2 regions of the Burkholderia sp. GW821-FHT14F03 genome follow, and region 2 is predicted to be linked to the other one. Evidence: riboswitches for the same ligand, from Rfam matches in the RefSeq annotation. Region 2 holds a riboswitch; the other holds the start of a gene.

Region 1 (3,404 bases), on a different contig from region 2:
ACCGTCTGGCAGCCGGCCGTGTTCGGCAACAGCGGCACCGCGTGGCGCTTGAGCAGTTCGAAGAAGCCGGTCTCGCCGGCGCCCGCGTTCATCTGGCGGCGCAGCGCGACCGTCACCATGCCCGGCCGCGACGCCGCGATCGAGTCGGACAGCGACTGCAGGGACGGATAGCGCGACGTGCCGATCAGCACGCGGCTCGCGAAGGTTTCGCCGTACAGCGTGAGCGCGTCGGCGGAAGGAAGGGACGTCATCGAAGAATCCTGGTTGGGCCGGAAGCGGCGGCGTCAGCCGCCCGCCACCGGATGCACGACATCGAGCCGGTCGCCGCCGGCGAGCGCACGCGCCGCGTGCTGGGTGCGCGCGACGAACGCGCCGTTCAGGGCCACCGCGAACGGCGGCGTCGCGCCGTACGCGGCGAGGGCGTCGGCGACCGTCGCGCCGTCGGGCAGGGTCAGCATCTGTTGATTGATCTGGATGTCCATCATGCGAAAAGTCGGTATCGGTTCGGCGCGGCGCTCACGCGGGCTCGCGCACCTCGCCCAGTTGCAGCAGCGCCGGCCAGCGGGCGTCGGCGCGCCAGGCGGCAAACGTATCGGCATCCGTCACCCGGCGTTCGAGCAGCGCGCGCGCGAAACGCGCCGCCTGATCCGCCACCTCCGGCGCGATCATGAAGCCGTGGCGGTACAGGCCGTTGACGGCCAGCCGCGCGCCGCCGTCCCAGACCAGCGCCGGTCGGTGGTCGGGCAGCGTCGGCCGGCATTGCGCGTTGAGTTCGAGTATGCGCGCCTCGCCGAAGGCCGGATGCACGGAAAACGCGGCGCTCAGCAGTTCGAGCGCCGAGCGCACGCTGACGGGCGACATGTCCTCGCCCTCCACCTCGGTCGCGCCGATCACGTACAGGTCATGCTCCTTCGGCGCGATGTAGAGCGGGTAGCGCGGATGCAGCAGCCGCACCGGACGGCTCAGGCCGATACCCGGCGCGTGCACGCGCGCCACCTCGCCGCGGATCCCGCGCAGCGTCGGGAACACCTGCTTCGCGCCCAGCCCGCGGCAATCGATCGTGACGCGCGCCGCCGGCGCGGTCGCGAGATCGACCACGGTATTCCAGTGCGTCTCGACGCCGCGCTCGGCCAGGCCGGCCGCGAATGCATGCAAGGTCTGGCGGTTGTCGAGCTGGCCCTCGCGCGGCAGCAGCAGGCCGCGCGCGAAGCGACCGCCGAGCGCGGGCTCGGCCGCGTCGACCTGCGCGCCGGCAAGCGGCACGAAGCCGCCGTCGACCAGCGCCGCCGGCGCGTTCGCGCGCACCCGGCGCTCGAACAGCGGCGCCTCGGCGCGATCCGCGTGATGCCAGACCACGAGCGTGCCGTTGCGCTGGAAGAACACCGGCTCCGGCAGTTCGGCGAGCCACGCGGGCCAGCGCTCGAGCGACGCGGCGCCCAGTTCGGTGATCAGCAGTTCCGCGCTCGCCGCCTCGGCGAGCGGCGCGAGCATCGCGGCGGCCACCCAGGCGGCCGCGCCCGACCCGGCCGCGTCGCCGCGCTCGACGAGCACGACGCGATGGCCCTCGCCCGCCAGCCGCCATGCGACCAGCCGACCGACCAGGCCGCCGCCCAGCACCGCGAAATCGGCTTGCGATCCGAGCGGCGTCATGAGCGCCCCCCCGCCCGCGCAGCAGCGCGACAGCAGGACCACGGGAAACATACAAATGAAGAATGAACGGTCATCGAATCCTTCCGCAACACGCGGCGCGCGCACCCAAAAGGACGAAACCGGCAGCCAGGGCCGGCCGGGCGTGCGAGGCGCTGGCGAAACGGGAATGACGGCCAGCGCGGCCCGGCGGGATCGGAAACTTCCCGCGCCGGTATTACCCGGATCGGGTGCGAAGGGTCTCTCTCAGCCTCGTCGCGCCACGCCCGTCGCCGGGCGGCTGGCGTGCAAAGCACCCCTGTTTCGTCGGCGGTCATTAGACCATAAAAGCGGAAACGGCCGCAAACCGGCGCCTGCGGCAAAATCGCCCGACGCCCCGCCGCGCTGGCACAATGCCCGATGATCGGGCCGGGTCCGGTCGCGCCCGGCCCGCGCGTTAAGGGCCGTTTAAGCCGCGCCCCACACAATCGGCGCACGCCCGCCGCCATGCGGCACTGTTTTCAGGCGCGCCGCGCGCGGCGCGGTATCCGGTCCACTCATCAGGACGCCCATGAGCCAATCGCCCCCCTCCGCCCGCCCCGATCCGCACGATCCCGCCGCGTCCGCGCGCGACGTGTCGGCGTGGCGGCTCATCAAGCCCTACTGGGTCTCGTCCGAATGGAAGATCGCCTGGACGCTGTTCATCACGATCATCGCGATCAACCTGCTGATGGTCGCGATCAACGTCAAGCTCAACAAGTGGAACGCGCAGTTCTACAACGCGCTGGAATCGAAGGACGTCCACGACTTCCCGCACCTGCTGCTCGTGTTCAGCGGGCTCGCATTCGCGTACATCATCCTGTTCGTCTACGGCCGCTACCTGCGGCAGATGCTCGGCTTCCGCTGGCGGCAGTGGCTCACCGAGCGCTTCCTGGAGGAATGGCTCGGCGCGCGCGCGTTCTACCGGATCGAACGCGACCGCCTCGCCGACAACCCCGACCAGCGGATCAGCGACGATCTCGCGTCGTTCGCCACCACCACGCTCGCGCTGACCCTCGACCTGCTGTCGACGGTCGTCACGCTCGTGTCGTTCGTGACGATCCTCTGGTCGCTCGCGGGCGCGCTCACCATCACGCTCGGCGGCTCGCCGGTCATGATCCCCGGCTACATGGTGTGGGCCGCCGCGCTGTACGCCATATTCGGCTCGCTGATGACGCACTGGTTCGGCCACCAGCTCGTGCCGCTCAACTACCAGCAGCAGCGGGTCGAGGCCGACTTCCGCTTCGGCCTGATCCGGATCCGCGAGAACGCCGAGCAGATCGCGTTCTACGACGGCGAGCGCAGGGAGCGCGACAACGTCAACGGCGTGTTCGCGCACATCAAGGACAACTGGTGGCGCATCATGCGCTACACCAAGCGGCTCTCGTTCGTGCTCAGCTTCTACGGCCAGATCGCGATCATCTTCCCGATCGTGGTCGCCGCGCCGCGCTACTTCGCGGGCGCGTTCTCGTTCGGCGTGCTGATGCAGATCCGCGCCGCGTTCGACACCGTCAGCGAATCGTTCTCGTGGTTCATCAACAGCTACGGCACGCTCGTCGAATGGCGCGCGACCGTCAACCGTCTGCGCGAATTCAAGCGCGTCGCGCATGCGTCGCACAATGAGCGCGCCGAGGCCGCGGCCCACGGCCACGGCGGCATCGCGCTGCGCCAGGTCGACGCCGACCGGGTCGCGACGGCCGGCCTGCGGCTCGCGCTGCCCGACGGCCAGCCGCTCGCGA
Region 2 (3,404 bases):
ACGACGAAAAACGCGACGAGAAACGCCATCGCCCAGAAATGCACGACGCGCGCGCGGTCATAACCGCCGAATGCCTCGCGCAGCAGCGGAAACTGCACCGACTTCCAGATCACGAGCCCGGACAACACGAGCAGCGTGAGATCCGCGAGCGCGGCGACATAGGCGGCGCGCTGCACCGCGTTGTAAACCGACAGATCGTCGTGCGACAGCCGTCCGCGCAGCGCGGCCCACGCGTCGCGCAGCACGGCGCGCGGCGACAGCGGCCAGAACTTGCGGCGCAGGCGTCCCGTCGCGACGCCCAGCGCGAGATCGCCGAGCCCGTTGAGGAACAGCAGCCACATCGCGGCGAAATGCCATTGCAGCGCGCCGCCGAGCCAGCCGCCGAGCGTGAGCCCGTGCGGAAACGTGAAGCCGGCGTAGATCGGCGAGGCGTCGTAGATGCGCCAGCCGGACAGCACCATCGTGACGGCCGCCAGCGCGTTCAGCCAGTGGCAGACCCGCACCCAGACCGGGTGGACGACGCGTTCGCGGCGCGCCGCGGGCGGCCGCATGGGGGAATGGGAAACATGCATCGCGTGACCTCCTGGCTGTCACGGCGGCCCCGCGCGCCCCGGCCCGAAAAAGCGCCGCCCGCGCGGGGGCGCGGACGGCCAAGGCCAAGCGGGGAGCGCGCGGGCGCTCAGTTCGACATCGGGCTCATCTTGTCGTCCTTCATCGGCTTCTTCATGCCGTCCTTCGACATCGCATCCTTCTTCATACCGTCCTTCGACATCGCGTCTTTCTTCATACCGTCCTTGGACATCGCGTCTTTCTTCATGCCGTCCTTGGACATCGCGTCTTTCGCCATGGCGTCCTTCGCCATCGCGCCGTTCGACATCGCATCGTTCTGCGCATGGGCGACGCCTGCGGCAGAGAACGCGAACGCGGCGAGGCAGGCGGCCAACAGGGAATGTTTCATGGGATGACTCCGTCATCTTGTTAGAGGAGTCGATTGGTCGGCGCACACCGCGCGATCTGACAGCCGCCCATGAAATTATTTTCGCGGCCGCACCCCGCCGCCGCACTTAAGATCTGTCCCCGGTTGAAACCGCCGCCGACCCGGTGTATCTTGTGCGCTTGCTAACGCGGGGGTCCTGCCTTGCGCCAGATCAGACATTTGGTGCGCGGCGGGTGAGAAATACCCTTTGAACCTGATCTGGATAATGCCAGCGCAGGGAAGCGTCCGGGTTTCACCGTCGTTCTTCAGATGAATCCCGTCGCGTCGCGAGTCTCGTCTCCTGCTTAGCGCCCCACATTCGCTTTGCATGGGATCCGGGCAAGTACTGAAGCGCCGGCCCGGGTCCTGCACCCGAGCCAGCGCCCAGCGCTCGATCGGATCGACACAGGAGATCGCATGAACGCCAACCCCAAGTTCCTTTCCGCCGATGCGCGCGTCGACGCCGCCGCCATTGCCCCGCTGCCGAACTCGCGCAAGATCTACGTGGCGGGCTCGCAGCCGGACATCCGCGTGCCGATGCGCGAGATCACCCAGGCCGACACCCCGACCGGCTTCGGCGGCGAGAAGAACCCGCCGATCTATGTGTACGACACCTCCGGCCCCTACACCGATCCGGACGCCAAGATCGACATCCGCTCGGGCCTGCCCGCGCTGCGCCAGGGCTGGATCGAGTCGCGCGGCGACACCGAGGCGCTCGACGGCCTCACGAGCGAATACGGCCTCGAACGCGCGCAGGACCCGAAGACGGCCGAGCTGCGCTTCCCGGGCCTGCACCGCAACCCGCGCCGCGCCAAGGCGGGCAAGAACGTCACCCAGATGCACTACGCGCGCCAGGGCATCATCACGCCGGAAATGGAATACATCGCGATCCGCGAGAACCAGCGCCGCGCCGAGTACCTGGAAAACCTGAAGGCAAGCGGCCCGAACGGCGCGAAGCTCGCCGCGATGATGGGCCGCCAGCATCCGGGCCAGGCGTTCGGCGCCGCCGCCTACGGCACGGGCGCGCCCGCCGAGATCACGCCGGAGTTCGTGCGCGACGAAATCGCGCGCGGCCGCGCGATCATCCCGGCGAACATCAACCACCCGGAATCGGAGCCGATGATCATCGGCCGCAACTTCCTCGTGAAGATCAACGCGAACATCGGCAACTCGGCCGTGACGTCGTCGATCGGCGAGGAAGTCGACAAGATGACCTGGGCGATCCGCTGGGGCGGCGACACGGTGATGGACCTGTCGACCGGCAAGCATATCCACGAAACCCGTGAATGGATCATCCGCAACAGCCCGGTGCCGATCGGCACGGTGCCGATCTACCAGGCGCTGGAAAAGGTCAACGGCAAGGCCGAGGACCTGACCTGGGAAATCTTCCGCGACACGCTGATCGAGCAGGCCGAGCAAGGCGTCGACTACTTCACGATCCACGCGGGCGTGCGCCTGCAATACGTGCCGCTGACCGCGAACCGCATGACGGGCATCGTGTCGCGCGGCGGCTCGATCATGGCCAAGTGGTGCCTCGCGCACCACAAGGAAAGCTTCCTGTACGAGCACTTCGAAGAGATCTGCGAAATCATGAAGGCCTACGACGTGAGCTTCTCGCTCGGCGACGGCCTGCGCCCCGGCTCGATCTACGACGCGAACGACGAAGCGCAGCTCGGCGAGCTGAAGACGCTCGGCGAGCTGACCCAGATCGCGTGGAAGCACGACGTGCAGGTGATGATCGAAGGCCCGGGCCACGTGCCGATGCAGCTGATCAAGGAAAACATGGATCTGCAGCTCGAGTGGTGCAAGGAAGCGCCGTTCTACACGCTCGGGCCGCTCACGACCGACATCGCGCCGGGCTACGACCACATCACGTCGGGCATCGGCGCGGCGATGATCGGCTGGTTCGGCACCGCGATGCTGTGCTATGTGACGCCGAAGGAGCACCTGGGGCTGCCGAACAAGGACGACGTGAAGGAAGGGATCATCACGTACAAGCTCGCCGCGCACGCGGCCGACCTGGCCAAGGGCCATCCGGGCGCGCAGGTGCGCGACAACGCGCTGTCGAAGGCGCGCTTCGAGTTCCGCTGGGAAGACCAGTTCAACATCGGCCTCGATCCGGACAAGGCGCGCGAATTCCACGACGAGACGCTGCCGAAGGATTCGGCGAAGGTCGCGCACTTCTGCTCGATGTGCGGCCCGCACTTCTGCTCGATGAAGATCACGCAGGACGTGCGCGAATTCGCCGCGCAGCAAGGCATGTCCGAAACCGATGCGCTGAAGAAGGGGATGGAAGTGAAGGCGGTCGAGTTCGTGAAGAGCGGCGCCGAGATCTACCACCGCCAGTAAGCCGCGCGTCCGGCTTTCCGGCCTGGTCAAGAGCCCGCCTCGCGCGGGCTTTTTTACGTCGTCGCGTCAGTGCGGCGCG

The links. A riboswitch is a leader RNA that binds a small molecule or an ion and turns the genes downstream of it on or off. The one in region 2 is predicted to bind thiamine pyrophosphate.
Region 1: it holds a riboswitch for thiamine pyrophosphate, as region 2 does, so the genes downstream of both, AC1RQF_RS21980 (FAD-dependent oxidoreductase) here and thiC (phosphomethylpyrimidine synthase ThiC) in region 2, are expected to answer to the same signal.

What each region holds. Positions count from the first base shown of each region.
Region 1 is NZ_JBXAPG010000033.1:54,696-58,099, reverse strand. Features, by position in the region: gene AC1RQF_RS21990 (thiazole synthase) at 1-251, opposite strand, end outside; gene thiS (sulfur carrier protein ThiS) at 285-482, opposite strand; gene AC1RQF_RS21980 (FAD-dependent oxidoreductase) at 517-1,650, opposite strand; TPP riboswitch at 1,834-1,957, opposite strand; gene AC1RQF_RS21975 (ABC transporter ATP-binding protein/permease) at 2,198-3,404, shown strand, end outside.
Region 2 is NZ_JBXAPG010000041.1:1,025-4,428, forward strand. Features, by position in the region: partial or broken gene AC1RQF_RS24735 (cytochrome b/b6 domain-containing protein) at 1-524, opposite strand, end outside; gene AC1RQF_RS24740 (pentapeptide MXKDX repeat protein) at 680-958, opposite strand; TPP riboswitch at 1,117-1,235, shown strand; gene thiC (phosphomethylpyrimidine synthase ThiC) at 1,394-3,325, shown strand; gene AC1RQF_RS24750 (TetR/AcrR family transcriptional regulator) at 3,379-3,404, opposite strand, start outside.